DNA from 4 places in the Exiguobacterium sp. s194 genome. Region 1 is predicted to be linked to each of the others. Evidence: riboswitches for the same ligand, from Rfam matches in the RefSeq annotation. Region 1 holds a riboswitch; each other region holds the start of a gene.
The links. A riboswitch is a leader RNA that binds a small molecule or an ion and turns the genes downstream of it on or off. The one in region 1 is predicted to bind thiamine pyrophosphate.

Region 2: it holds a riboswitch for thiamine pyrophosphate, as region 1 does, so the genes downstream of both, tenA (thiaminase II) here and KNP85_RS07650 (YkoF family thiamine/hydroxymethylpyrimidine-binding protein) in region 1, are expected to answer to the same signal.
Region 3: it holds a riboswitch for thiamine pyrophosphate, as region 1 does, so the genes downstream of both, thiT (energy-coupled thiamine transporter ThiT) here and KNP85_RS07650 (YkoF family thiamine/hydroxymethylpyrimidine-binding protein) in region 1, are expected to answer to the same signal.
Region 4: it holds a riboswitch for thiamine pyrophosphate, as region 1 does, so the genes downstream of both, thiW (energy coupling factor transporter S component ThiW) here and KNP85_RS07650 (YkoF family thiamine/hydroxymethylpyrimidine-binding protein) in region 1, are expected to answer to the same signal.

The regions. Positions count from the first base shown of each region.
Region 1 is NZ_JACSLT010000005.1:115,480-123,077, reverse strand. Features, by position in the region: gene KNP85_RS07660 (ABC transporter ATP-binding protein) at 1-1,141, opposite strand, end outside; gene KNP85_RS07655 (ECF transporter S component) at 1,134-1,709, opposite strand; gene KNP85_RS07650 (YkoF family thiamine/hydroxymethylpyrimidine-binding protein) at 1,702-2,295, opposite strand; TPP riboswitch at 2,377-2,477, opposite strand; gene KNP85_RS07645 (GTP-binding protein) at 2,539-3,732, opposite strand; gene KNP85_RS07640 (hypothetical protein) at 3,835-4,098, opposite strand; gene KNP85_RS07635 (SMP-30/gluconolactonase/LRE family protein) at 4,111-4,992, opposite strand; gene rlmN (dual-specificity RNA methyltransferase RlmN) at 5,169-6,230, opposite strand; gene KNP85_RS07625 (amidase family protein) at 6,300-7,598, opposite strand, start outside.
Region 2 is NZ_JACSLT010000009.1:74,690-82,287, reverse strand. Features, by position in the region: gene pelF (GT4 family glycosyltransferase PelF) at 1-782, shown strand, start outside; gene pelG (exopolysaccharide Pel transporter PelG) at 763-2,211, shown strand; TPP riboswitch at 2,273-2,377, shown strand; gene tenA (thiaminase II) at 2,459-3,133, shown strand; gene thiM (hydroxyethylthiazole kinase) at 3,130-3,918, shown strand; gene thiD (bifunctional hydroxymethylpyrimidine kinase/phosphomethylpyrimidine kinase) at 3,918-4,754, shown strand; gene thiE (thiamine phosphate synthase) at 4,726-5,364, shown strand; gene KNP85_RS12035 (SDR family oxidoreductase) at 5,388-6,023, shown strand; gene tnpB (IS200/IS605 family element RNA-guided endonuclease TnpB) at 6,095-7,267, opposite strand; gene KNP85_RS12025 (diguanylate cyclase domain-containing protein) at 7,521-7,598, shown strand, end outside.
Region 3 is NZ_JACSLT010000001.1:275,866-283,463, reverse strand. Features, by position in the region: gene rsmB (16S rRNA (cytosine(967)-C(5))-methyltransferase RsmB) at 1-11, shown strand, start outside; gene rlmN (dual-specificity RNA methyltransferase RlmN) at 14-1,099, shown strand; gene KNP85_RS01455 (Stp1/IreP family PP2C-type Ser/Thr phosphatase) at 1,108-1,842, shown strand; gene pknB (Stk1 family PASTA domain-containing Ser/Thr kinase) at 1,848-3,791, shown strand; gene rsgA (ribosome small subunit-dependent GTPase A) at 3,836-4,720, shown strand; gene rpe (ribulose-phosphate 3-epimerase) at 4,722-5,378, shown strand; TPP riboswitch at 5,398-5,498, shown strand; gene thiT (energy-coupled thiamine transporter ThiT) at 5,575-6,147, shown strand; gene KNP85_RS01430 (thiamine diphosphokinase) at 6,147-6,734, shown strand; gene rpmB (50S ribosomal protein L28) at 6,793-6,981, opposite strand; gene KNP85_RS01420 (Asp23/Gls24 family envelope stress response protein) at 7,235-7,597, shown strand.
Region 4 is NZ_JACSLT010000009.1:119,805-127,402, forward strand. Features, by position in the region: gene KNP85_RS12310 (DUF58 domain-containing protein) at 1-92, opposite strand, end outside; gene KNP85_RS12315 (AAA family ATPase) at 96-1,016, opposite strand; gene KNP85_RS12320 (hypothetical protein) at 1,115-1,807, shown strand; gene KNP85_RS12325 (hypothetical protein) at 1,900-2,646, shown strand; gene KNP85_RS12330 (aminoglycoside phosphotransferase family protein) at 2,648-3,616, opposite strand; gene KNP85_RS12335 (hypothetical protein) at 3,659-3,979, shown strand; TPP riboswitch at 4,004-4,102, shown strand; gene thiW (energy coupling factor transporter S component ThiW) at 4,167-4,655, shown strand; gene KNP85_RS12345 (hypothetical protein) at 4,719-4,985, shown strand; gene KNP85_RS12350 (GNAT family N-acetyltransferase) at 4,980-5,459, opposite strand; gene KNP85_RS12355 (YcxB family protein) at 5,441-5,941, opposite strand; gene KNP85_RS12360 (VOC family protein) at 6,035-6,433, shown strand; gene KNP85_RS12365 (LTA synthase family protein) at 6,547-7,598, shown strand, end outside.

The DNA of each region.
Region 1 (7,598 bases):
CATAAAGCGCACGAAGCGATACCTCATCTTGTCCAGCAGTCGGTTCATCGAACGCGATGAGCCGTTTATTCGAGAGCATCATCACGCCGATGGCGAGCCTTCGTTTTTGACCGTGACTAAGCGAGAGTGGGTGGTCGTTACGAAACGGTCCAAGCCCGAGCCGGTTCATGATGTCCCCAATCGGACGATTATGGCCATATGCGAGTTCACGTGTCACATCACTCGTGATAAATAGATGAGCCGGAGATTGTGGGACGAGTCCCACTTCTTGATGTTCGCGGGCAAGGCTCTTGAGCCAAGTCGATTTGCCACTGCCGTTTCGACCAAGTACGGCAATGAGATCACCCTCGGCGACGGTCAGCTTGCTCGTTGCTAGGTTGAATGTTTTTCGTTTCAATTGCGGTACGTGAAATAAAATAGTATTTCCTTGTATCACTTCAACCGGAGAGAACGTATAATCCGGGCGGGCAACGAACGGTCCGTCATAGTTGATGCGTCCGTTCACGAGTTCCACTTCTCTGTCGAAGAACCCGCCCCATAGGAAGGGTCGATGCTCGATGACGACAACGTTTACCGTCTGTGCGACGTTGTCGAGCCACTGAACGAAACGGGTTGATGTCTCGGGATCAAGGTGCGCGAGCGGCTCATCGAGCAGTAGCCATTCCGGCTTCCCGATCAAAGCACAGGCGACAGCGATTTGTTGCTTTTCACCACCTGACAGGTCATGAATGACTCGGTCACGATAATCGGTCAACTGCAATTCCGCTAAAATCTTGGCCACACGCGCCATCATCTCGTCCCTCGCCACGGCAAAATTTTCGAGTGTGAAAATCAATTCCTCCTCGACCGTCTGCATGACGAACTGACTGTCAGGATCTTGAAACACCGTTCCGACACGACGATTCACCTCACCAGCTGCATACGTATCATAAGAGCGGTCAAACAAGTGTAATTTGCCTGTCACGATGCCATCGCAGTTATCCGGATACAGACGATTCAACAAAGAGAACAATGTCGATTTTCCCGACCCGCTCGCCCCCGTGATGAGTGTCCTCCCAGCCGTTAATTGAAGCGTGATATCCGTCAATACTTCGCGCTGTTTTTCCGGATAGCGGAATGACAGCTGTTCTGCCTCAACCATGCACACGTCCCTGACGCGCGATGGCATACCCTTCGAGCGCACCCGTCCGAAGCAACAAGTCGCTTAAAATCTTACCTCCCAGACCGGCAATGAGCATCCCGCTCGTCGCTCGTAACGCGAACATCGTCGCCACGTATGTCGGACTGAGGGCAGCGAGTCCACCCATGACGTACGTATACGCGAAACTAGTCGCAGCTGCACCAAATCCGGCCAGCATGAGCACCCAAAGGTCATATCGCTTGTAGCTCGTGACCGCAAACGCTGCTTCAGCACCAAGTCCTTGAATGATCCCGACTAAAATAATACGAGGTCCAATCGCGTTACCAATCATCATCTCAATCGTCGCCGCAAGCACTTCGGACAAGAATGCGGCGCCAGGTCGGCGGATGATATAAGCCGCAATAATCGAGACGATGAACCAAATCCCAAAAATCCATTCGTACGCGATCGGTCCAATCAAGCCAGCCCATAGATTCCCGACATGGACGAACGCCAAATAGACGACAGCGAACACGACCGATAAAATGGCCAACAAGACGATTTCTTTTAACTTCCACGACTTAAGCATGCTGTTGTCCCTCGTGTGACGGGCTGTTCACGCTGAACGTCACCGTCATGACGACGTGGCTCGTCTTCGCACGGACCCGGTCGAACGTCGCCTCGTAAAATGAAAACACCGGTTCGATGTCGCCGTGAATGCCCGAGGCGTAATGCATCGAGTCATTGAAGACGCCACGCTCTTTCGCAAAGGCAATTTCTTCGTAGATGATGTCCATATACTTCGCGTCCCCGAGCGGATAGAGGGCGAACTGGGAAGAGACGTACTGGGTCGATACCGGACCGTTCACAGGATCAGTCGTCACGTCGAGCAGGTTGTCTCCTGCCGTGTCGCCTGGGCAGCCGACCGAGAACGTCCCGCTCATCGACATATGTTCCCCGTTCTTCGACGCATGTGACAAGACGGCTTTGGCCACGTCGAACACATGCTCACTGCGTCCCCGGATGACCGTCGAGACGTCATCGGTATGCCGCCAAACGTTTTGCAAGTTCGTCTCTTTCAATGCCCCTTTGATGACACTCACAAAATCAGATGTCATTGGGCTCAGCGTAAAGCGGAATCCGACGATCGGACTCGTACCACATTGGTTGTTCATGTTCTATTCCCCCTTATTGTATGTACACAAAAAAGCCGCATCCATGAGAATGCGGCCACTCGTCCAATGTAATAATCCATTAGAAAAAGTGCCACACTTCCTCACGCCGGTATTACCCGGATCGAGTCATAAGGGATTGGAGCCATGCTCACATCTCAGCCGAAGCACCCCTAGTGTAGTCCAATGTATGCGGTTATCTATGCAACGAGAAGTATAGACGACCGCTCCGAATTTGTAAACGGTTTATGTGAAAGTCACGATACCGTTCCCCGGAAGCGTGTCCTGCAACGTCGTCCAATCGAGCGCCATCTCCTCATCCGTCAACAGACACGCGTCGAGTCCGGCCTCGATGACCGCACGCTCCATCCGCTGCCCGATCAAGACGAGCTCCGTCTGACGGTCCCCGTACGGCTCGACGTAGTCGGCGGCGAGCTCAGGTTCTGCCGTGAACATGAGACTCCGCTCTTCCTCCGGCAGCGTCGCGAGCCAACGTCCCGCGTGTTCGAGCGTCGATGCGTACCCCGCTTGCGAGAACAGGCAGGCGATGTCGTTCCGGGAGGCGATCCATAAGAAACCTTTGGCGCGGACGACTTGATCCGGGAACGCCTCGATCCAGGCGTGGAGCCGCTCCGGATGAAACGGACGGCGGCGGCGATAGACGAACGAACTGATGCCGTATTCCTCCGTCTCTGGTGTGTGTGTCTCGGCCTCTAGTTCTTGAATCCAGCCGGCGGCGTGCATCGCCTGCTCGAAATCGAAAAGATTGACGTCCAACAGCTCCGTCAACTCCACGTTCGCGTAAACTGACGTCAACAGTTTGGCGGTTGGATTGAGCGCCTTCAACAGCCCGGCCATCTCACCGAGTTCTGTCTCGGTCACGCGGTCCGCCTTGTTCAAGACGATGATGTCCGCGAACTCGATTTGGTCGACAAGCAGGTCGACGACCTCGCGGACGTCCGTCTCATCGATGGCCTGCTTCCGTTCATGAAGCGACTCGCCCGAGTTGAAATCTTTCAAGAACCGATACGCATCGACGACCGTCACCATCGCATCGATATAGACACGGCTCGTCAAGTCGATGCCAAGGGCGTCATCGGCGTATGTAAACGTTTGAGCGACCGGAATCGGTTCTGAGATGCCAGATGACTCGATGATAATCCCGTCGAGCTCACGGTCGTTCGTGATGTCCTGTACCGCTTCGAGCAGGTCCTCACGGAGCGTGCAACAGATGCAGCCGTTCGATAGCTCGACCAATTTTTCGTCCGTCCGCGAGAAACCGTTCTGCTCGATCAATCGTTCGTCGATGTTCAACTCGCTCATGTCGTTGACGATGACCGCATATTTCTTGCCGGACCGATTGTTCAACAGATGATTCATCAACGTCGTCTTGCCGCTCCCTAAATAACCGGACAGCACCGTGATTGGAATTCGTTTCATGTATCTTCACTCCTAAATCGTAATCATTACTCTTTAGATAATGACGGGTCACCTTTGTCTTGTCAAGAAAAAACACGCCCGTTCCCGGACGTGTTCCTTTCCCTATTCTTCCAACGCCTTGCGTTCCGCCTCGGAGCGGGGATACGTGTTCGCTTGCCACTCGGCCCGATAAATCGAATCGAGTTGCGTCAGACCGACCTCATCCTCATCCTTATCGGCATCGACACTCGGGGCCTCATCCCAGCGCGGATTCAAATACGTGTGGTCGTCTTCCTGGTTCGAATCCAATAGTTTTTGAATCCCGACCCGGGCCACTGCCGCGAGTGCCAAACCGATGCCTGCACGAACGAGCAATCGCTTCACCATCTCTTTACCTCCTTATCGTCCAAACCGATAGAGCGGCATCCCTTTCACGTCTGTATCGATTTTAAAGACCGACCCCGCGTCCGGATGGGCTTTGAGTGCCTCGTCATCCATTCCTTCACGAGCCGTCGTGATGGCGAGTTGGTTCAAGTCGTCACCGACGAAACAGCACGATGTGACGTTCGGGGCCGGCACGAGCACCTCGAGCACTTTTTCACCCGTCTCCGGGTTCCAGCGCGAGACGCGGCCGCCGGCGAAGTGTGCAATCCATAAGAACCCTTCCTCATCGGACGTCATGCCGTCCGGGAATCCTTCCTCGACGGTGAAATCGATGATGGCCTCCCCTTCGCCGAGCGTACCCGTCTTCAAGTCAAAGGCGTATTTACGGACCGTCTCGGTCGGTGTATCGATATGATAGAACGTCGAATGGTCGGGTGACCATGTCAGTCCGTTCGATAATGTCAACTCGCTCAACATGACCTCGGTCGTGCCGTCGCGATTCAGGCGGTATAGTGTCGCTTGTTCCGCCTCGTCTTCAAGATGGAGCGTGCCGGCGAAGATGCGTCCGTACGGGTCGGCTTTCCCGTCATTGAAGCGGAGCTTTCCTTCCGGGTCGTCGAGTTCGACGATTTTATCGAGCTCTTTTGACGTCTCGTCCCACTCATAAATCCCGTCTTTCAAGCCGACGACGACGCCGTCCGTCACTTTCGGGACCGCGAACCCGATCTGTTGTCCCATATCGAACGACGACAATTCATCTTCCTTCTCATCGTACCACCAAAGTGTATGTCCCTCGATATCGACCCAATAGAAGCGTTTCAGTTCCGCATCCCAACACGGGCCTTCCCCAAGCGTATTTCGAACTCGAATCCATAACGCAGCGTTTACTGTCTCCATTGAATTGCCTCCACTCTCTACATTGATTTCAAGTGACTATTCCCTGAGGGGGCAATCTCTATTCAACATTTCCCAAAATAGCAACCGCTCGGAAGAAAAATATTGAACCGGGCCGGCATCCTTCTAGGGCAGAAGACAAAAAAACTCCTTGAATCATGAGATTCAAGGAGTCCCTGTCATTTTGCGCCTTCGACATTCATATGCTTGCTGCGCAACTGGCCACAGGCCGCATCGATATCAGTCCCGTGCTCGAGACGGACACCGGTATTGATGCCCCGCTTCTTCAAGACGTCATAAAACGCCATGATGTCCTCAGACGTGCTCCGCTCATACTGAATATGCTCGTTGACCGGATTGTACGGAATCAAGTTGACGTATGACTTGTCTTTAATATCGTCAATCAAGTCGGCGAGTTCCTCGGCGTGCTCCGGCAAATCGTTCACTTTCGATAAGAGAATATATTCGAACGTGATGCGTTTGTTCGTCTTCTCGACGTAATAACGGATGGCCGGCATGAGCTTGTCGAGCGGGAACGCCCGGTTGATTTTCATGATTTGCGTCCGCAACGCATCGTTCGGGGCGTGGAGTGACAGCGCCAAATTGATGCGAAGATCGAGGTCCGCGAATTTGTAAATCTTGTCGGCGAGACCGCTCGTCGACACGTTGATTTTACGCGGTGCGATGGCGAGTCCGCGTTCGTCTTTGACGACACGGAGGAAATCGACCAAGTTATCGAAGTTATCGAACGGTTCCCCGATTCCCATGACGACGATATGACTGACGCGGGCACCTTCCCCGACCTCGTCCAAATAATGTTGCACGGTCATGATCTGTTCGACGACTTCGCCGGCCGTCAAATCGCGCGTCTTCTTCAAGAGACCGCTCGCACAGAAGCTACAGCCGATGTTGCAGCCGACTTGCGTCGTCACACAGACCGAACGTCCGTATTTGTGACGCATGAGCACCGTCTCGATATAGTGTCCGTCATGCAGTTTAAGTAAAAATTTGACCGTCCCGTCGCCCGCTTCTTGTTTGACGAACAGGTCTTGCGTCGAGATGACGTATTCGGCGGCGAGCGCCTCACGTACCTCGGCCCGTACCGAGATGTCCTCGATGTGCTTGACTCGGTCGATATAGAGCGAGTCCCAGATTTGTCTAGCGTGGAAGGCGCTGTATCCCCAAGAGACGCACGCTTCCGTCAGCTGATCGAATGTCAGCCCGTATATAGATGGTTTCATTGCTATCTGTCCTTTCTTCAATCCACATACGTACCATTGTAGCGGACGTGGACGACCGGTGCAACGTTCTTATAACGGTGGGACGGGACGTGTCACGTGACGCTCGAACGCATAGGCGAGACGAATCAAGTCGCGTTCGGCATAGCTCGTCCCGGTGAATGATAGACCGAACGGGGCCCCGCTCGCCTTCAAGCGATACGGGATCGTGACGGTCGGATGGCCGGCTTTCGCCGCCATGTCATAATTGTGGTCATGCGGCAAGACGAGCGCATGAAGTTCCTGCTCGGCCAACAATCGGTCGATGCCGTCCGTCTTGGCGTGATAGACGTCGTCGAGGCGGCGCATCAAATAGGCGTCCTCAATCAAGCGACCCGATTGTTCGTTCGCTTTCTCGAACGTCTTCTGTCCGTGCGGAATCGTCTCCGGATGACTGTTGTTCCAATTAATCAAATCCGACAACGTCTCATACGGGAGCTTCGTCGAGGCGAGATACGCCTCGATTCCGAGCTTGAACTCATGATACAGGATATCCCCTTGGTCGAGCCCTGCTTTCGACGGCAGTTCGACGGTGACGACCTCGATGCCGCTCTGTTTCAGCAATGCGATTGCTTCGTCGTAGAGCACCTGCTCTTCTTCCGACAAATCGGTCTTGACGACGCCGACACGCATCCCGACTGCTTGCCGCTCATCGAGACAAGTCCGGTAAGGCGGACCGGCCGGAAGATGCGCCGTCGCTGGGTCAGCGGGATCTTCCCCGACCATCGCCTCAAGGGCGAGCACCGCATCCCGGAGTGTCCGTGCCATCGGGCCGGCCGTGTCTTGCGACCGGGAGATCGGGATGATGCCGCTGCGGCTAATCAACCCGACGGTCGGTTTGATACCAACGATTCCGTTATGGACGCTCGGGTGGATAATCGAGCCGCTCGTCTCGCTGCCGACGGCGAGCAACGTCAAGTTGGCCGCGACCGCTGACGCCGAACCTGAACTCGACCCTCCGACATCGAGCTTGTCCCCATATGGATTGAGCGTCTGGCCACCGACCCCACTCCAGCCGTTCGGCATGCCCTCGGTCAAAAAGTTGGCCCATTCGGACAAGTTCGCTTTCCCGAGGATGATGGCCCCGCTCGCGCGCAGGCTTTGGACGAGATGGGCGTCCCGGCCGGCGAAGTGATGCGCGAGGGCGACGGCCCCGGCCGTCGTCTTCATCAATCCGGCCGTCTCGACATTGTCTTTAATCAACACCGGGATGCCGAGCAACGGCAAGCGGTCACCTCGTCGAAACGCCCGGTCGGCCGCCTCGGCCTCGAACAAGGCGTCCGGGTTCACTTGAATGACCGCTCTCAGCTTATCGTTCAACTGGGCGATTCG
Region 2 (7,598 bases), on a different contig from region 1:
ATAAGCCGAGATGGGTTCGGTTCTTCCACCACTTGTCCCGCGAGGCGTATAACGCGGCCGATGAGATTATCACCTTGTTCGAGCGGAATCGCGAATATCAGGAATGGATCGGCGCCCCGAGCGAGAAGACGAAAATTATCGCCAATGGGATTGCCGACCGACAAATCCAGGCGACGGTCGATCGTCCGGAGCACGACCTCTTTCAAATCGGTGCCATCGTCCGCCTCGTTCCCATCAAAGACTTGAAGACGATGATTTACGCCGCCAAGATTTTGCAGGAGCGGCATCGTCTGTTCAAACTGACAATCATGGGTCCACTCGACGAGGATGAAGAATATGCGGAAGAGTGCCGTCTGCTCATCGAACAGAGCGGATTGAGCGATTATGTCGAACTGGCCGGGAAAGTGGACGTCCAAACGTATTTGCCGACCTTTGATCTACTACTCCTGACGAGCATCTCGGAAGGGCAGCCGCTCGCGATTCTCGAAGGCATGGCCGCCGGGATTCCGTGGGTCGCCACCGATGTCGGCGCCTGTTCCGAGCTTTTATACGGACGAGCGGATGACCCGTTTGGTCCGGCCGGTTTCATCGTGCCACCGGTTCATCCGGAAGCGGTCGCCGACAAAGTCGAATGGATGATGGATTACCCGCAGGAACGAATGCGGTTCGGCAAGAACGGACGGGAGCGGGTCCGCCAATATTATCGTCTCCAACAAGTCGTGGACCGCTATAAGGCTATCTATGAAGCGAGGAGGGAACAGTATGGCGGGCATCGGGTTTAAGTTACAGAAGTTGTTCCAAGAAGACTACTATTCGTCCCGGCTGAAGGCGTACACGTTCTCCGGCCTCGTCACATCCGGACCGTGGTTGATTGTCATCTTGGTCGTCGGTACGATTCAATGGTTGGCGTTCCAAATGCCGACGTTGTCGCTCGCCGAACGGACGCTCTTCATGATCTCGGTCTCGTACGCGTTCATCTTCTCGCAAATCTTGTTCAGTTTTCAACAGCTCGTCGTCACCCGATACGTGGCGGACTTGTTTTATGAGAAGAAGGCACATGAGATTTTCCCGGTGTTCACCGGGATGCTCAAAGTGACGATTCTCGCGGCAAGCTTGCTGTATAGTATCTTTTGGCTATTGTCGCCGCTCGATTTTCTGTACAAACTGACGTTGTTCGTTTTATTCATGACGATTAACGTCATCTGGGTCATGTTCTTGTTTTTAAGTGCCGCCAAGTATTATCAAGCGGTGGCCTATAGCTTCCTGCTCGGCGGACTTATCTCGGTCGGGAGCGTCTATGCGATTAGCCGTCTCATGGTCGACCCGTCGAGTCTCGAGCTGTTGCTCGGTTTCACGGTCGGGATGATTGTGACGTTGTTCGGGTTGTTCTTCGCGATGCTCCGGACGTTCCCGCTCCGTTACGCGGTGAAAGAGTTCTCGTACTTCAAGTACTTCGACCGCTATCCAGACTTGTTCGCCATCGGCGTGTTGTACGTGCTCGGGATTTGGGTCACGAATTTCATCATCTGGTTCGGTGAAGGACGTGTGATCATCGCGGACTCGTTCTTGTTCAACCCGTATTATGACACGGCCATCTTTTGGTCCTACTTGACGATTATCCCGACGCAGCTCTTGTTCGTCGTCGCTGTCGAGACCCGGTTTTATGAGCGCTACCGTACGTTTTATGGATTGATCAACTACGGTGGGGCACTCCATCAAATCGAGAAGGCGAAACAGACGATGACGTCCGTATTGAAAAATGAGTTGATTCGACTCGCACGGAGCCAAGGCGTGGTGACGCTGTTCGCCATCCTAATGGCGGGCGTGTTCGTCAGTTGGATTGGTGTCCCGGATGAGATCGGTCAAATCTTTCGGATGACGACGCTCGCGGCGTTCGCGAATGCGATGATTCTCATCTTGACGTTGTTGTTGCTCTATTTCGAGGACCGGCGCGGGGCGTTGTTCGTCAACATCTCGTTCTTCACGTTGAACGCGTTGTTCACGTTACTGCTCTTGCCGCGCGGCATCGATTGGTACGGTGTCGGCTTTGCCGTCAGCACGACGATCACGTTCTTCTTGGCCGGCCTGCGTTTGATTTATTATATGGGCAAAGTTGATTATTACGTGTTCGCCGCCTCAAACCGGCGCAAGCTCGGCACCGAGCGGTTCTCGCAAATGGGGACGTTGTTGAACCGGCGATTCTCACGATAAAGGGTTTTCAGTACGGAGAAAGACTGATATGATGTGGTCGTAGATGACCGAATTTCATAATGTTTACCACTAGGGGAGTCGCGTGACGCGGCTGAGATGGACGAGGTCCAGACCCTTTGAACCTGATCTAGTTCACGCTAGCGTAGGGAAGTGGGCGAACCGATTGTTTTCGTACACTTTGTGTAAATCCGACGCCGCTTCCGTTATGGAAGGCGGCGTCTTTTTTGATTACAAAGGAGGAGAAAACATGACATTCACCGCACATTTACGACAAGAGGCCGATGCCTTGTTTCAAGCCAGCTTTGACCATCCGTTCGTCCGCGAGCTCGGAACGGGTGAACTCGACGAGGCGAAGTTTCGGCATTACGTCATGCAAGACTCGTATTATTTGAATCAGTTCTCGAAAGTACAGGCGAAAGGCGCGACACTCGCCCCGAACATGGAAGTAGCGAGCCGCTTTTTGACGCACGCGCTCCATACCATCGAAGCAGAGCATGCGCTGCATCGTGAGTTTTTCACCTTGCTCAACGTGACGGAGGCGGAGTGGGCGACGTTTGAGCCGGCCCCGACGGCTTACGCCTATGCGCTCCATATGCAACATGCCGGTCCAACGCTCGGTGACGTGCTCGCAGCAATTTTGCCGTGCTATTGGGTTTATTACGAGATTGGCGAACGCATGAAAGACACGACACCCGACCACCCGATTTATGCGACGTGGATTGCGACGTACGGGTCGGAATGGTTCCGCGACCTCGTCGAGGAACAGATTGAACGGCTCGACGTGCTCGCTGGGCAGGCGACGGCGGAAGAACGGGTCCGGTATCAACAGCTGTTCTTGAAGAGTTGTTATTACGAGCATGCGTTTTGGGAGATGGCGTGGACGCTCGAGTCGTGGGATTTACCGGCGGGGGTGACACGATGAAGCGCGACTTATGGGACAAAGTCAGAGCCGAACGGCCACTCATCCACAACATCACGAATATCGTCGTCGCCAACTTTTCAGCGAACGGGTTGCTCGCCATCGGGGCGGCCCCGGTCATGGCGTCCGCGGTCGAAGAAGTGGCCGAGATGGCGTCTTTAAGCGATGCGCTCGTGCTCAATATCGGTACACTCGATGCAATGACGGAACGTACGATGATTCGAGCCGGACAGGCGGCGAATCAAGCAGGTAGTCCGATCGTCTTCGATCCGGTTGGTGTCGGGGCGACCTCATTTCGGCGCGACGTCGCCCAGGCGATTCTGCAATCTGTCCGTGTGACGGTCATCCGTGGGAATGCCGGAGAAATCGCGACATTGATTGGTCTCGACGCGGCGGCGCGCGGCGTTGACGCTGGGGAAACGCGGGATGATTTGAATCACATCGCGCGTGAAGCGGCTAAGCGCTACAACTGTGTCGTTGCCGTGACCGGAGAGACGGATATCGTCAGTGACGGGGACGTGACGATTGAAATTAAAGGCGGCACTGGCGCGATGGCCCGGACGACAGGGACCGGTTGTTTACTGAGTGCGGTCGTCGGTGCGTTCCTTGCGGTCGAACGGGATGCGGTTACGGCCACGGCGACAGCGCTAGCCGGTTATGCCCGGTGCGGGGAACTCGCTACCGCTTTGGCCGACGGGCCGGGTGACTTCCCCGTTCACTTCTTGAATGAGCTCGGCAAGATGACGGCGGTCGAGTTGCCGAGTGACCGCATCGAGGTGGTGTCATGATACGGCAGCAAGTGTTGACGATTGCCGGTTCGGATTCGGGCGGTGGCGCTGGCATTCAAGCTGATTTGAAGACGTTTCAGGAGCTCGGTGTGTTCGGCACGAGCGTCTTGACGGCCGTCACGGCCCAAAACACGCGTGGGGTGCATGGGGTCGAGGCGGTGTCACCGGAACTCGTGACGCAACAACTCGATGCAATCGGTTCAGACTTTACGATTGCGGCGTGCAAGACCGGGATGTTGTTCGATGCGGCGCGCATCGAGGTGGTCGCTGATGGGGTGCGGCGTCACACATTCAATCGGCTCGTCGTTGACCCGGTCATGATTGCAAAAGGCGGGGCCTCGTTGCTTCAGGATTCGTCGGTCCAGGCGCTCAAGACATCCCTCTTGCCGCTCGCGACCGTCGTCACGCCGAACGTGCCGGAAGCGGAAGTGTTGACGGGGATGACGATTCGGACGTTTGAAGACAGCATCGAAGCAGCAGAACGGATGTTAGCGTACGGTGTCCGTGCCGTTATTTTAAAAGGGGGACATCTCGATGGCGCAACTGCGGACGATTTGGTCATGACGGCGTCAGAGGCGTTCCTCCTGTCGGCCCCGCGCATCCAGACGAGTGACACGCATGGCACCGGTTGTACGTTCTCGGCAGCGCTCACGGCGGAACTGGCCAAAGGCCATTCTATCCTCGAGGCGACGGTGACCGCCAAGCGATTCATTCAAAGCGCGATCACGCATGGACTCGATATCGGTGCCGGACATGGACCGACGAATCACTGGGCGTATGCGACACATGGAGAGGCAGGTGTGACGCTTGAATCCATCACAACGAACCATCGCTGAGCAGTTGCGGCTTTATTTTATTTGCGGAACCGCAAACGCGGAAGACATGCTCCAGACGGTGGAAACGGCACTTCAATGTGGCGTGACATGTTTTCAATTTCGCGAAAAAGGTAAACATGCACTGTATGGGGATAAAAAAGAAGCGATGGCGAGAGCGTTGCAAACACTCTGCCGCTCATACGATGTTCCGTTCATCATCAATGATGACGTCGACCTAGCAGAGCGCATCGATGCCGACGGCGTTCATATCGGACAGGATGATGCCGAGGCCGCACGCGTTCGTGAGCGAATCGGCCCGGACAAATGGCTTGGTGTCTCGGTGCACACGCTCGAAGAAGTAGCGGCGGCCATCGAGCATGCGGATTATGTGGGCATCGGTCCGGTCTACCCGACGAATTCGAAAGAAGACGCCGGGGCAGTGAACGGGACGATGCTCATCCGCCAAGTTCGAGCCTTGTATCGAGAGCTGCCAATCGTGGGGATTGGCGGCATCTCACCGGAACACGTTTCGATGATTCGGAACGACGGGGCGGACGGCGTCGCCGTCATCTCGGCCATCGCTTCTGCACCGGATGTGGCCATGGCCACACGGCGTTTCGCTTGTCTCTGAATTCAACTTGAGGAGGAAGACAGATGAACGTATTTGTAATAGGCGCGAATGGACAGATTGGAAAACAGCTCGTCGAACGATTGCACGAGGAAGGGAAGCATCAAGTCACGGCGATGGTGCGGAAACAAGAGCAACTCGACGACTTTACATCGAAAGGCTATCAAGCCGTGTTAGGCGACCTCGAAGGTGACGTGTCGTCACTTGAACAGGCGATGTCTGGGATGGACGTGGTCGTCTTTGCGGCCGGTTCAGGCGGCAGTACCGGAGCCGACAAGACGCTGTTAATCGACCTTGACGGCGCGGCGAAAAGTATCGAGGCGGCTCAGGCGAACGGGAATGTGAAACAGTTCGTCATGGTCAGCGCCTTGAAGGCGGAAGATCGTTCGGCATGGCCGGAAGAGATGAAACCATACTATGTCGCGAAGCATCATGCCGATCGTTTGCTCGAGGAGAGCGGGCTCACATACACGATTGTCCGCCCGGGTGCACTGACAGATGATGCCGGTACGGGCAAGGTGAAGACAGGCGACGTCTCGACCGGTGAAATTCCACGTGCGGACGTGGCAGCCTTCTTGGCACACGTCATCGGGCATGACGCAGCCCATAATCAAGCAATCGACCTTGTCAAAGGTGACACGGCAATCGAAGACACGTTTTGAACTACCCCCACCTACGCTTCACTTGGAGGTGGAGGATTCCTGGGTGATCCGGCCTAACGACCGGAACCTGATCAGGCTAGCCCCGTCGTCCCGACGGTTGAAGAGGCCAGGATGCGCTCGGCCTCTCGTTTCAAGTTAAGTCCCGCGTTCACATCGCGGTCGTGGTGGGTCCCACAACCCGGGCACGTCCATATGCGCAGACCGAGATGCTTCACGTCTTTGTGTCGATGGCCGCAACTCGAACAGAGCTGGCTCGAGGCGAACGTCTTGCCGACCTTGACGACGGTCTTGCCGTACCAGCCGGCCTTGTATTCGAGCATACGGAAGAACTCCGACCAGCTGACATCGGAGATCGCTTTGCTGAGCTTGCGGTCCTGCTGCATGTCCTTCACCTGCAGGGTCTCGATGCCGATGACGTCGTGGTTTTTGACGATCTCGGTCGACACCTTGTGCAGGAAGTCGGTACGCTTGTTCGCGATCTTCTCATGGATGCGGGCGACCTTGCGCTTCTGCTTCTGGTAGTTCTTTGCCTCCGACAGCTTGATGTTCCGGTTCAGGGCGATGAGCCGACGCCGCGACAGCTTGCGCTGCTCGCGGGCGAGCTTCTCCTCGAGCGAACGGAAGTAACGGTCGTTTTGGTACACCGTGCCGTCGGACAGGATGGCGAAGTTTTTGAGTCCGACGTCGACGCCGACCGAGGAGCCGGTCTTCGGCAGCTCGTCGATCTCCTGCTCGACGAGGAGGGAGACGAAGTGTTTACCCGTCGCGTTCCGTCGGATCGTGGCGTTCAAGATGCGGCCCTCGACCTGTTTCGAGTTGGCGAAACGCACCCACTTCAACTTCGGCAGCTTGAGCCGGTCGCCGACGATCGACACCTCGGGAAGTTGGGACTTGCCCTGGATGTTCGTCTTGTAGGACTGGACGGGGTTCCGCTTCGACTTGAACCGGGGCCGTTCGTTCTGCCTCTTGAGGAAACGGTCATATGCATCGGCCAGGTGTTTGACGCTATTTTGCACAGAGGTGCTATCGACCTCCATCAGCCAGTCGAACGCTTGCTTCAAGAAAGGGATTTCTTTCGAGCAGGAGCCGTAGGACAGTCCTTTTCCCGTCGCCTCGTAGGTCTCTTCCCACTTCGCCAAGAAGTGGTTGAAGACGAAGCGTGAACAGCCGATCGTCTTGGCGATCAGGATCTCCTGCTCTCTTGTCGGATAAATCCGAAATCGATATGCTTTATGCTTCAACATGATGCTCACCTCCTTTAGGTATTTATACCCAAAAGAGAGGTCGGCGATTCATCGCCCACTTTCACTTGGGCTTCGCCCTTAACGTTTAGAAGTGGGCGTATTCTCGCCTATTTTTGATAAACGAGATGACGACAGCGAGCGGACTTGGTTCCGCTCGCTTTTTGTATGGATGTGTCCGCGCACTCGAGAAAGGATTCGCTTCGACCGATAGAGAAAGTAAGAGATGGATTTGTTTGAAGAAAGGGGTCTATCCGTGACCACACTATTTCTCTATATGGCCGTTTATTTACTTCCGGCTTTCTTATTGAGCCACCTTGCCCTTGATGTTTTG
Region 3 (7,598 bases), on a different contig from region 1:
AAGAGGTATAAACATGAATCCAAAAGCAGTTGAAAAAAATCCATTAGTCGGTGCCAAGCCGTCACTCTATTCCCTCACGTACTCAGAGCTCGAACAATGGCTGATTGAGGCAGGAGAAAAATCGTTCCGCGCGAAACAGTTATATGACTGGATGTACGTCAAGCGTGTGACATCGTTCGACGATATGACGAACGTCTCGAAACCGCTCCGCGAGAAATTAGACGCGGCGTTCCAATTGACGACATTGAAAGAACTCGTCCGTCAAGAATCAAAGGACGGGACAATCAAGTTCTTGTTCGAGCTTCAAGACGGTTATTCTATCGAGACGGTACTCATGCGCCATGAGTACGGAAACTCGGTCTGTGTCACGACGCAAGTCGGCTGCCGCATCGGTTGCACGTTCTGTGCTTCGACGCTCGGTGGTTTGAAACGTAACTTAGAGGCCGGTGAAATCACGGCCCAAGTCCTCGACGTCCAGCGCGCGCTCGACGCGAGCGAAGAGCGGGTCGACTCGGTCGTCGTCATGGGAATCGGCGAACCGTTCGATAACTACGACGAATTGATGCGCTTCTTGCGCACGGTCAACCACGATGACGGCTTGAACATCGGTTCACGTCACATCACCGTGTCGACGAGTGGGATCGTACCGAAGATTTACAAGTTTGCCGATGAAGGCATGCGCATCAACTTCGCAATCTCGCTTCACGCGCCGACGACGGAGATTCGGACACGCCTTATGCCAATCAACCGTGCTTACAACTTGGACAAGTTGATGGAAGCCGTCAACTACTATACAGAGAAGAGCGGTCGCCGCATCACGTTCGAATACGGTTTATTCGGCGGGGTTAACGACACGGAAGAACACGCGCATCAACTCGCTGACTTGTTGAAAGGCGTCAAATGCCACGTCAACTTGATTCCAGTCAACCACGTGCTCGAGCGCGATTACGTCCGCACACCACGTAAACAAATTTTTGCCTTTGAAAAAGTGCTCAAAGATCGAAAAGTGAACGTGACGATTCGTCGCGAACAAGGTTCGGATATCGATGCGGCTTGTGGGCAGCTTCGAGCGAAGGAGCGCGAACAAGAAACGAGGTAATCACGAAGATGGAATTAGCATACCGAACCGACCGAGGCCAAGTGAGAGCACAGAACGAGGATGCCGTCTTGATTTTAGGGGACGAACATGCCGGAATTGCTCTCGTGGCCGACGGGATGGGGGGACATGAAGCCGGGGAGGTCGCGAGTCAGCTCGTCATCGAGCAGTTTCGCCGTGCCTTCTCGACGCTTCCGGCCTCGCCGATGGAGATGGAGAATTGGTTCCGCCAAAACGTGGAACTGGCCAATGATCAAGTGCTCGATTTCTCGAAACAAGCCAACCTCCTCATGATGGGGACGACGATTGCCGGTGTCTGTTGGCACGACGAGACGATCGTCATCGTCCACGTCGGGGATAGTCGTGTATATGCCTTGAGAGATGATAAGCTGCAGCAATTGACGGAAGATCATTCCTACGTGAACGTGTTGAAACAACTCGGCGAATTGACCGAGGAAGAGATGCGCGTCCATCCGAAACGTAACATTATCACCCGTTCAATCGGCTCGAATGAGCATGTCGAACCTGATCTGCAAGTGTTTGCCGAACCCGAGTTTGACACGATTTTAATCTGTACGGACGGCTTGACGACTCATTTGACTGATGAGGAAATCAAGCAAGTCTTGAAACGTCCCGTCTCGGCGGACGTCAAGGCGGATCAATTGATCGATCAAGCCAACCGTTTGGGTGGGAGTGACAACATCACCGTTGCCCTCGTCCAGTTCACAGATAGAAAGAGAGGATGAATCCGATGCGAAGTGGAGAACGAATCAACGATCGTTATCGGATCGAACAGCAAATCGGCAGCGGCGGCATGGCAAATGTCTACCGGGCTCACGATGAGATTTTAAACCGAACCGTCGCCATCAAGGTGTTGCGATCTGAATTCTCGCATAACGAACAATTTATACGCCGGTTCGAACGGGAAGCCCACGCGGCGACTAGTCTGAACCATCCGAATATCGTCGCCATCTACGACGTCGGAGACGAGCGTGACATCTATTACATCGTCATGGAACACGTCGATGGGATGACGCTCAAACAATATTTGCAAGAAGAGTACATATCTGTCGACGAGGCGCTTCGCATCATGGGACAGATTTGTGATGCCATCGACCATGCCCATGCGAATCGAATCATTCATCGGGACATCAAACCGCAAAACATGATGATCGATCAGAGCGGCAACGTCAAAGTGACGGACTTTGGGATTGCGGTGGCCATGTCGAACGCGACGCTGACCCATACGATGTCAGTGCTCGGCTCGGTCCATTACTTTTCTCCAGAACAGGCGCGCGGAAAGTTCGCCGATGAGAAGTCAGATATTTATTCACTCGGTGCCGTCCTGTATGAACTCGTGACCGGACGCGTTCCGTTCATCGGCGAGACGCCAGTCGCCGTCGCACTTCAACATTTGCAAGACGACCCGATTCGACCGATGGATTTGAACCCGAACATCCCGCAAGCGCTTGAGAACTGCATCATGCAGGCGCTGGCGAAATCACCGGGCGCCCGTCACACATCGGTCGCCGCCTTTAAGAAGGATTGCATGACGGCGCTCGACCCGGAACGTGCGAACGAACCGAAACGCCTCAGTACGGAACAGGACGCATTCGATCAGACGCTCGTCATGTCACCGGTCGTCCCGGACGAACCGAACGTCAAAGAGACACCGGAACAACCGGTCGCACCGAGCGAACCTGAGACAGCGAACCCGAAGCCGAAACGGAAGAAGAAGTGGTGGCTTTGGCTCCTACTCCTCTTCTTGTTGATTGGCGGCGGAATCGGGGCATATGTCATCGCCGATGAGATGTCCCGTGCCGTCGTGCCAGACGTCGTCGGGATGACGAACGACGAAGCGACGACCGAACTCGAAACAGCCGGTTTTGTCGTCGAAGCGACAGAGCGGGCGAGCGATAACATCGCCGCTGGCGACGTCATTTCGCAGACACCGCAAGCCGGTCGGAAACCGAAACGCGGAACGACCGTGACGATTGTCGTGTCGGCCGGGAAAGAGACGGTCGCGATGCCGGACGTCGAAGGATTGTCTCAGTCGGCGGCCGAGCGGACGCTCAAAGACCTCGACTTTGCGGATATCGAAATTCAATCCGAGGCGTCGGAGACGGTCGATAGCGGCGATGTCATCTCCCAGTCGATTGCTCCGGACAACGAGGTCGTCCCGTCTGAAGAGACGGTGACGCTCGTCGTCTCGACCGGTAGCAATAAAGTCGAACTCGCCAATTTAGCCGGGTATACGTTTGAGGAAGCGACGACGTACGCCGAACAGAATAGCTTGAAAATCGTCAAACGAGACGAGTATTCAACGAGCGTGCCCGCCAACCAAATCATTCGTCAGTTACCGACGGCCGGAACAGCCGTCGACCCGGGGACGGAATTGACCGTCATCGTGTCGCAAGGGGTCGAACCGACCGACGTCTCGATTGAACGGGAAGTCAACGTCGAAATCGATCCGCCTGCTGAAGGCGAAGAACCTGTGGCACTCGAGGTCGTCATTCGGACGGTAGACGCCCGTGGCGAAGTCGAAGTGTTGCGTGATAAGATAACGGAGACGACGACTTACTCGTATACGCTCGTCATTGCACCGGACGAAGTCGGAACCGCGACGATCGAAGTCGACGGGGAAGTCGTCCGGACGGATACGGTGACGTACGCACAAGCAAAAGATTCACAATGAAGAGGTGGCGCGCGCGTCGCCTCTTTTTCTAAGGAGGTCATAGGATGAAAGGTACGATTATTCGATTACAAGGCGGGTTTTATGATGTCATGACGGAAGAGAAACAAGAGATCCGTTGTCGCGCCCGCGGCAATTTCCGCAACCGGAACATCTCGCCGGTCGTCGGCGACGATGTCGATATTCAAGACCAAGGGGACGGCACAGGCTATATCTTGGCCGTCGATGAGCGGTCGAACCATCTCGTCCGCCCGCCGATCGCTAACATCGATCAAGCGTTCTTGCTGTTCTCGGTCAAGGAACCGGCATTCTCGTTCCATCTGCTCGACCGTTTCCTCGTCTTAATCGAATCGAAGCAAGTCCATCCGATTATTGTCTTAACGAAAATGGACTTGTTGACGGAGTCGGAACTCGAAACGATTCAAGCGGCAGCGGCCTTATATCGGTCAATCGGCTATGAGGTCATCGAGACGTCGACGGAGACCGGGTCGGGGATTGAACAAATTCGTGGGTCGTTTAAAGAGAAGACGAGCGTGTTTGCCGGACAGACCGGAGTCGGCAAGAGTTCGCTCTTGAACGCGGTCGCGCCGGAACTAGAACTCGCGACCGGGAAAATCTCGAAGTCGCTCGGCCGAGGCAAGCACACGACGCGTCACGTCACGCTCATCACGCTCGCTGACGGGCTCGTCGCTGACACGCCTGGTTTCTCAAGCCTCGAGTTCCCAGAAGAACTCGAAGTCGAGGAGATGCGCTGGTGCTTCCCTGAGTTCGTCGAGCGGCACGACGACTGTAAGTTCCGAGGCTGTGCCCATTTGAACGAACCGGGTTGTGCCGTCAAAGCGGCCGTCGAGGCGGGAGAAATCGCTTCCACCCGTTATGAGAATTATGTTACGTTTATGGCAGAGTTAAACGATAGACAACGGAGGTACTGACATGATTAAAATTGCACCCTCGATTTTAGCGGCGGACTTCGCCAACCTAGAGGCAGAAGTGAAGGCGGTCCAAGAGGCCGGCGCGGATTATATCCATTTTGACGTCATGGACGGTCAATTCGTCCCGAACATCTCGATCGGTCTCCCGGTGCTCGCGAGCTTACGGAAGAAGTCGGACATGGTGTTAGACGTCCACTTGATGATCGACCAACCGGAGCGCTTCGTCGAAGACTTCATCAAGGCGGGAGCGGACATCGTCACCGTCCACGTCGAAGCGACGAACCATTTGCATCGCGTGCTTCAACAAATTAAGGCGGCCGGAGCCAAGTGTGGCGTCGTTCTCAACCCGCATACGCCGCTGTCATTGATTGAACACGTGCTCGGTGACGTCGACATGGTACTTCTCATGACGGTGAACCCTGGCTTTGGGGGTCAGAAGTTCATCGAATCGGTCGTGCCGAAAATCGCGGCGTTGAACGAGATGCGCCAAGCGCGCCGTCTCGACTTTGAAATCGAGATTGACGGCGGCGTCAACGCGGAGACTGCGAAATTATGTATCGATGCCGGTGCTGACGTGCTCGTGGCCGGCTCGGCCATCTATAACGAGCCGAGCTATAAAGATGCAATCGATAGCATTCGCAACGCATCTCGTGTATAATCGTCCATAGAACAACAAATATTGTCGCAAGGGGTGTCACATTCTGTGGCTGAGAGGCATACGCTAACCCTTTGAACCTGTTCCGTTCACACGGACGTAGGGATGTGGCGAAAATGCACGTTGCTACTCGATAGCAGCATGGCGTTTACGTCATGCTGCTTTTTGTCGTTCGCTCATATTTTAAGGAGGGAAATAGATGAAACAACGTTTAAAATTACAGGCGCTCATTGAAATCTCATTGTTCGCCGCACTCGGTTTGATTTTTGATTTGCTCATCCCGTTCCGGATGCCGCAAGGCGGGTCAATCAGCTTGGCGATGTTGCCGATTTTCGTCATGGCGTATCGTCACGGTTTGAAAGGCGGACTTGCGACCGGTGCACTTGTCGGAACGCTGCAACTGCTGTTCGGGGCCTATATCTTCACGCCTGTCCAGTTCCTGCTCGACTACACGTTCGCTTACGGTGTCGTCGGGATGGCGGGACTGTTTGCTGGTCAAGTGAAACGAGCCGCCAAGGATGAGGCGAAAAAGACGCTCGTCGTTTATTTGGTGCTCGGCGCGCTCCTCGGTTCACTGCTTCGTTACGGCGCCCACGTCTTGTCGGGGATCGTCTTCTTCGCCGAATACGCGGAAGGTCCGGTCGTCGCCTACTCGTTCGCCTATAACATGACGTACATGCTCCCGTCCTTCCTCGTGTCGGCCGTCGTCCTCGTCCTCTTGTTCGTCTCGGCGCCGCGCTTCGCGACGCTCGCGACCCGGGACGTCCGCTAATGCGGGTGTTGATTGTGGCGGCCAGCCCGGAACCAATCTCGGGACTCCCGCGTGACGTCGATTACATCATCGGCGTCGATGGGGGGTACGAGACACTGTTGAACCACGGGCTGAACCCAGATCTCGTCGTCGGCGATTTCGACTCCTTCACGGGCGAAGTGCCGATCGACGCCGTCCGCTATCCATCTGAGAAAGATGTGACCGACCTCGAGATCGCTCTCGAGGCGGCACGGGGGCATGGCGCGACGGAGATGATTGTCTACGGTGCGCTCGGCGGCCGGCTCGATATGACGCTCAGCAATATCGGTCTGCTCGAGGCGTATCCGGAGATGCGTCTCGTCACGGCAGGGCAGACGGTACGACTCGTCGGGTCGGGACGCTATGAACTCCCGCGTCAAGACGGTCACTATTTGTCGCTCATCCCATGGAAGCAGGCGAACGTGACCATCCGCGGCGTCAAATATCCGCTCGACCGTCACGATGTCGTCAGCCATGAGGCGCTCACCATCTCGAACGAATGGGACGATGAAGCGGCGGATTTGATCGTGCACGAAGGCATGGTGCTCGTGCTGTATGTCAAAAAATGAACACAAAAAAATCCCATCGGCGAATGCCGCTGGGATTTATTTCGTTCGTGTATAAAAATTATACGCGTTCAACGAGACCTGATTTAAGAGCGCGAGCTGAAACCCAAACTCGTTTAGGTTTACCGTCAACGAGAATACGAACTTTTTGTACGTTTACACCCCAAGTGCGTTTTGTCTTGTTGAGTGCGTGCGAACGGTTGTTACCTGATTTAGGTGATTTACCTGTTACGTAGCATTTACGTGCCATGCGTTTCCCCTCCTTTTTTATGTGGGTTCGTCCTAATAGACACTCGTTTATATTAGCACGGGTTTTTTCACGATGCAACTAGAAAATCATAGGATGACAAGAAAAAAACTTGACATTACTGGAAAGGATTTTAATAATGAATGAGGGTTACGGCTATAATTGACCGAGTTTATGGAGCAGGTTCTTTTAATAACTAGGTACTTATTGTAGAATGTAGTGAAGGAATCATTCCGAATAAAGGAGGCTACTCCATATGGCAATTGAAATGAAGACAACATATGGCAATATTGACATCACGAACGACGTGGTCGCGACACTCGCAGGCGGTGCGGCGATGGAATGTTTCGGCGTTGTGGGAATGGCGTCTCAAGCTCAATTGAAAGACGGGATCGCAGAACTATTGAAACGTGAAAACTACGCCCGAGGCGTGGTCGTACGTCAAGATGGAGAAGACGTACATATCGACATGCACATCATTGTAAGCTACGGGACGAAAGTGTCGGAAGTCGCATACAACGTGCAAAGCCGTGTAAAATACACGCTCGGTGAAACTTTAGGATTAAACGTTTCGTCGGTAAACATATTCGTACAAGGCGTTCGTCTGACGAATGACTGAC
Region 4 (7,598 bases), on a different contig from region 1:
TAGACGTACGGGAAGAACACGAGTATGGCTCCGCTCACGAGATATACAGGGAGGAGCCGGCGCTGCAACGAGGCGTGCGTGGACAGGATCATCCGTCAGCCCTCGACCGGCACGGGCACCGTGTCCAGAATGTGCGCGACGACGTTCGCTTTGGTCGACTTGATGCCGCCTTCGAGCGTCAAGCTGATGCGATGGGCGAGCACGTACGGCGCCACGGCTTTGACGTCTTCCGGGATGACGTACAGTCGGCCGGCCAAATAGGCATAGCTTTGACAAGCGCGGAGCAACGCGATCGCGCCGCGTGGGCTGACTCCGACCTCGACGGACGCGTGCGCCCGGGTCGCATGGACGAGACCGAGCATATAGTCGAGGACATCGTCCTGAATCGCGACTTGTCTCGTCTCGGCCTGCGCTTCTTGCAGCGAGGCGAGTGACGTCACGGCCTCGATGTGTTTGCGGGTCTCGGTCAACACTTGCAACAACAGTTCTCGCTCTTCGGCGGCGTCCGGATAGCCGACCGGAATCGAAATGAGGAAACGGTCGAGTTGCGCGTCTGGGAGCGGGAACGTCCCGGCCGATTCAATCGGGTTCTGCGTCGCGATGACAAAGAACGGTTTCGGCATCGGATACGTCTTCCCGCCGATTGAGACTTGTCGTTCCTCCATCGCTTCGAGCAGCGCCGACTGGGTGCGTGGGACAGACCGGTTGATTTCATCAATCAAGACAATGTTCGCGAAAATCGGACCTTGCCGATGGTCAAAGCCTTGCGTCTGCATATTGAAGTAGTCGGTCCCGATGACGTCGGACGGGAGCAAATCGGCCGTAAATTGGATGCGCGAGAATGACCCGTCCAAACTGCCGGCGATCGCTTTGGCGAGCAACGTCTTCCCCGTTCCAGGTACGTCCTCGAGCAAGATGTGCCCTTCGGCGAGAAGCGCCGTGCAGCAGAGCCGGACGACTTCACCTTTCCCCAAATATACTTCATTCAACTGTTTGATGACCGCTTCGATTCCCATTTCGTTCCCCTCCGTTGGTAGATGTCTTATTCGAAGTTTACCTGTTTATGGTAATATAGACAATAAATAGTCTGAACATTCCGATAAGGAGGGAAAGGATGAAGTGGTCGTCTCGATTTATAGGGTTCCTTGTTATGACAGCTTGTCTCGTTGTGACATTCGTCTTCATTAGCAAGGAGACGTTCAGTTGGCTTCAAACAATCCATACACCTGCTCCAATCAGTGTGATCGAAATGGGCAAGCCAGAAGAGGCCCCACCGCAAAAAGGTGGTATTGATTTGGGTTCTACCGATGAGAAGGGAAAAGGTGGAGAACGGCAAGTGAAGGAAGACATGCTCAAATTCAAATTTGGTAGCGGGAATGGTGATGCCCCAGGCGGACTCGGCACATTGTTCGCCTTCCTTGCCGCCATCGGGTTGACCGTCTATGGCGTGCGTAGATGGCTGCGTCGTCGACGGGGAAAAGGATTCACGTTTTCTAGTAGACAGAATGCCTTTGCGCCACTGTCTCTCAACGCGGACGCATCGATTGAGGCACAGCGATTCCCCATGCTCACAAATATCAAACTGAGAGATTGGCTCATCACCTTCAACGCCTCGCTCGCCCCTGAGCTAAAGATTCGAACGAATGAGACGGTCGTCGACTGGTTCGAGCGCATCGAATTGACGGACATCGACGCCTCACTCTATCATCTGATTCGCTATGGTCCCGCATCCGATCGCGACATCCCGTTCGAGCAGCAACAAAGGTTTCACGAGGCACTCGACCGCTACTTACAGCGACACCCCTGAACGAGAAAGTACCCAGGTTCTCACAAAGACGTAAACGTGCTACGCTCATTGATAATAGGGAAAAAATGTAACTTTCTTAGGAGGTTTGATTAATGAAACGCCTAGGCTTGCTCGGATTCAGTGTGTTCTTGCTTACCGGATGCACGGATCCAGTCGAGAAACCAATCGTCCCGGCTGATACAAACGAGCCATCGCCCGAAGAAATCACCACATGGACGCGCGAAGACTTCAAGGACGTGTTCGACCAATACGAAAAAGTCCCGCCGCTCTTGAAGGCCCTCGAGAACGATGGAATCACCCCGTTCCGCGAGACGTTCGAGCACGTCGTCATCGCCGGCGACGGCATCCATCATACATACGCCGATATCCATCCGTTCAAACTCGACGACGGCACGTACGCTACCGTCTATGAGAGTGAAAATGGAGACATCGCCAACGGTCCCGAGTCGGTCGCGCCGCTGTTTTGGCAAGAAGCGTCGTTCCTTCAATTCGTCGAAGAGATTGAGAAACGAAAATACGGAACGAGTGCCCCGCCGACGGACGTCGTCTTGACACAAGACGAGTTCCAGGCGCTTTATAACCGCCACGCCTATACGTCCGCGCTCATCGTCGAGCTCGACGAATGGGGCGTACAAGTGGCGCGCGACCCGCTCGAAGATATCATCATCGCTGGGAACGGGGTCAAGGAAGTGAAGGCCGATTTAATCGTCTTTGAAGTCGAGGGCGGTTACGCCATCGTCTACGACCAAGACGGTGAAATCTTCAAAGGGCCGGAGTCGATTGCCCCGCTGTTTTGGAACGAGACGGATTACGAAACCTTACTTCAGAAGTATGAATGACTTATCGGACACTTCGTTTCAAGTCCCGGTACTCGAGTAACAAGTTGAGCCATTGCGCCGGCTTATCGCTCGACTCAGCTACATCGTACCGGTATCTCGTCACATACACATGCCACGACAAGGCACGATAGACGCAACCGAGCTCCTCGGCGATCAGTAGATGACGCCAAAGTACGTCCTTGGGTGCGACGCCGCTCCACGCTTCCAAGTAAACCGTACGCATCGTTTGAATCTGTTTATACCAGGCAACCTCGTCTTCTTCCGGCAATAAGTCGTACAGCGCGTTCCAAAACACGCGCACGCTGAAAAACGGATGCGTGACGGTCGCGTCGCCCCAGTCGAGGATACACAAATCATTCGTCCGTTCCCGCCAGAAGATGTTGCCGCCGTGCAAATCACCGTACTCAAGACTCATCGGCATCCCGGTCGCCAGCTCATCGCACATGGCAATCAATTCATCTTGAAGCGCGAGCACGGCCTCGGCTTTGTATTGCTCGAGCCCGGCGCAGAGCTCAGGTAAATACGTGCGAATTTCGCCCTTCAACTTGGCCGGTCGGCGGTCCGGGATGCCGTAAGACAAGTAGGTCTCGATCTGGTCGATCTCCTGTCGCTGCAGCTGTGCGTATTGACGCAACGCCGCTTCGTATCGACTCACGTCCGGTCGTTCACGTAACGCGTCTCCGCCGATGTCTCGCATGAGCAACCAGTTCCGGGCTGAATCGATGGCGATGACGTCAGGCACGAAATCAGGATACCGCTCGGCAAGAAACGCCGACAATCCGGCCTCGCCGCGGCTGATATCGGTCACCGCTTTGGCGTAGTAACGTTCCTCATTGAGCGCGCCAACAAGCAAGTACGTCAAATCGGTATCTTTGATCACGTGCCACCTCGCATTCGGCACGTTTGCCTCAATCCATCGTTCGAACCGTTCACGAAACGATCGGTCACGCCATGGGATTGCCTGTCTCATCCTGTTCACCCTTTCTTTCATCATCTCCTAGGAGGAAACGATATGGACGTTGTATATTACTCATACCCGGTCGATGCCATCTTGTATATGTACTTAGGGGCGACGGCCGTCGTCAGTCTCACCATCGGGCTGCTCGTTTGGCGTCTGTTCAAGCGCCGAGCTGTCGGCTTTTGGACAACGCTCGTTCTCAGCTTTGTCGGGCTGTCGCTCTCGCTCGTCTGGTTTCAAAACGCGTCCGTCGCCGTGTTCATGGGGACACTCCCGTGGCTGATCAATCTCGTCTTCTCCCTTTTGTTGTACGGCCTATTCATCGGCATCATCTATGTCACGTTCCGACCACGAAAGCTCGACCGCGTCAAATGACGGTATGCTATACTCATGTTAATAAACGACCACTAGGGGAGCCTTCGGGCTGAGACGGCATGCGCCGGACCCTTCGAACCTGATCTGGCTCATACCAGCGTAGGGAAGTGGTGTGGGATTCGTCTGTCTTTCCACGCCACTTTTCCACTTGGAGAAGTGGCGTTTTCATTTTGAAAGGAGACTATCTATGCGTATTCAACAACTCACTTGGATGGCGATGCTCGTCGCCATCGCCGTCATCGGTTCCCTGTTCATCTCGATTCCGACCGGTGTCGCCCGTGCCTATCCGATTCAACATATGGTGAACGTCATCGCCGCCGTCACCGTCGGACCGATCGGGGCCGTTCTCGTCGCGTTCGTGACCGGACTCGTCCGTGTCATGACCGGTACTGGGTCGCTCCTCGCGTTCCCTGGTGGCATGATTGGCGCACTGCTCGCCGGTATCTTTTATATGAGGACGAACCGCGTAGCCTTCGCCGCATTTGGTGAAGTCATCGGGACCGGCCTCATCGCTTCGCTCGTCGCCGTCCCGTACGCCAAGGTGTTGATGGGGACCGAGTTCGGGGCGCTGTTCTTCTTCCCGGCCTTCCTTGCCTCGAGCGTGACTGGGTCCGTGCTCGGCTGGATCGTCTTGGCTCGGGTCAAGCAATTGCGACCGCTCACGGCGAAGCGATAAGTACTTCCCTCCCACTGATATTAAATGGTAAAATCAGGATATCAAATATTAGGAGGTCATTTCTTGAATCGATTGACGCTATTACTGGCTGCCACCGCTTGCCTGTTCATGTCCGGTCTCTTGTACACGCTTGAACGCATCGCCACGTTCACCCGCTGGAATGCTCAAATTGCGACGGGCACGTTCTCCAGCGAGCCGATGTTCGTCGATGTGCTGCTCCAAAACGTGTTCATCTCGATTTTCGGAGTGGCTGCGATCGTTCTCTTTTTCAAAGCGGGCAGTGCTGTTCAAGGCTCAACGACGACGAAAACAGGGACGGCCGACTTATGACGGCTGTCCCTGTTTGACGTGATACACCCAAATCTCTTCCCCGTTCGCCTCATCAATCAGGCCACTGTCGACAAATCTCCCCTTCGCATAGAACCGTTTCGCCGGTTCGTTCATCGGATGCAGACTGAGGATGAGGTCATCGACATCGAAGCGTTCTTTCATCCACTGAATCGTAAGTTGTAAACATGTTGAACCGATGCCTTTCCCTTGCTCTGTCACATCGATCATAAATCGATCGAGCCAGATGTAACGCTCCACCTTGTTCTCGGCCCCAATCATCATGAAGCCGACGGAATGCTCATCGCGACAAAGCGCATAGCACTGCCACGCATATTTGACATCGGTTTCCATCTCGCGAAGCGATTCGGCGTTTGTTTCGATAAAGCGAGCTTGGTCAGAAGCGACGGTCAAGGCGACAACAGCCTCCCGGTTCGTGTCATCGACAAGTTGAATCGTCAGCGTATCGGCAGCCATCGGCGCACCTCTTCCATGTCCAGTCCGCGCTTCGGCAAAATATAGGCGCTGACCGAGGAGTTGTATAGATACACATAATCGTCCTCCTCGACGACTTCCTTGATTCCTGCCCATGACACACGCGTCTCGCCGAACTCATTTAAATCGCGCAGACCAGTCTCCTCCAAATCCATCGTGTGGGGGCCAATCATGCCTTCGTTGCTGCGCTCGTCGATGAGACGCCGCGTCTGCTTCCGGACATGCCGTTCAAAGTATTTCGGATAATACAGGAACCAAAGAATACTCGCGACCCCGTATATGCCATATAGCCACCAGTCCGTCTCTTGGAGCCACGTCGCCAGCACGAAAGCAGCGCCTAAAAAGATAAGTGGTCCGATGATTCGCTGTAAGAGGATCATCCGCTTTCCTGTTTTCGAACGTTTAATATGGCTCAAGTTGAACCGGATATAGTCGTCTTCTGTCAATTCGTATTGGATTTTCATCATCATTCCCTCCTCGGTGTCCTATACGTCTCGTATGAAGAAAAGTTCCGTTCAGGACGTTGATTGGATAAACTAAAAGAAAGGAGTGACATCATGAAACAAATCCATCACATCTGTATTCAAACACCCGACTATGAGGCGTCCAAACAATTTTATGAGGCGCTCGGCTTCGAACTCGTCCAAGAGTCACCTGACTTTCATACGCGCGCGTACAACAGCTGGCTCAAACTTGGCGATTTCTATATCGAGCTTCAAACGGCAAAAGTCGACGAGACGTTGTCGCCTTATTCAAAGCACGTGGCCGGCCCGGTCCACTTCGCGCTTTATGTCGATGACCTCGAAACAGAAGTGCGGCGCCTCGAGGACCTCGGTGTAACGTTCCTACCAAAGCACGGCGGGAACATCTACTTCGTCGTCGATGGTCATTTGAGTAAATTAAAAGCCCCGGAAGGCACGATTATCGAGCTCCGGGACACGTTTGTCATCAAGTGAGGCGCTGCCTCGCTTTTTTTATTGCTAAAATCGCACACCCTCATGTTTTTCGCCGTCTTCGAACAGGTACATGACAGAGAACACACTTTGTCCGTAACGTTTGGAGGCCTTTCATGAAATATCTCGATTATTGGAGTTACTTATCGCTCTCCCTCGCCAAGCTGTTCCTATTCAGTCTGTTGACGGCGAGCGCGTTCGACCTGCGCTTTTTGTTCATCAATCTAGCGACCATCTTGATGATGACGAGTTGGGCGCTACTCATAAAACAACAGACGCGCCGCTGGATTTTGTTCGCGTCGCTGTTTCTGCACAGCACGCTCCTCATCTCGGACGTCTGGTACTACCGCTATTTCGGTAACTTGCTGTCGGCCGCCCTACTGTCTGATATCGGCCAGATGGGAGACGTCGGGGGCGGCTTTCTGACACTGATTCAAGCGCCCGACTTCATCTTGTTCACGGACTTGCTCGTCTACGCGGCTGTCCTCCTCTATATGAAGCGACACCCCATCACGGAACCGAAACGTCTCGGTCGCCGTTTGGCGGTCGCCGGTTTTCTTATCGGCTTCATCGTCTTTACCGTCCCGACCGTCGTTCATTACGCCGAAACAGATCACCGGAAAAGCTCGATTTCGAATATGCGCGAGTATTATCAGCTCGGCTTTTGGGGCTATCACGGCCTCGATGCATTCCGCGGCATTCAGGACGCCCTTCATCTCGATGACGACCTGACAGAACGGGAGCGCAACCAAATCGAAGCGTTAGCGACCGAACCAGTTGAGACCACAGCCGATACGAACGTCATCGTCGTCCAACTCGAGTCGTTCCAAGCGTCCGTAATCGGCCAGACGGTCAACGGGCAAGAACTGACGCCGAATCTGAATGCGCTCCGCGATGAGATGCTGTATTTCCCGAATTTTTATCATCAGACGCACGAGGGACGGACGTCTGATGCGGAATTCACCGTCAACGCCTCGCTATACCCTGTCAAATCGGGGTCGGTATACACGCAGTATGCGACGAACACGTTTGACGCCTTGCCTGAGCTGTTACGACGAGCCGGCTATGATACGGCCGCGATGCATGCGTTCGACAAGGAGTTTTGGAATCGTGCCAACTTCTATGAGCAGATTGGCTATAATCACTTCTTCCACCAAGACGATTATCC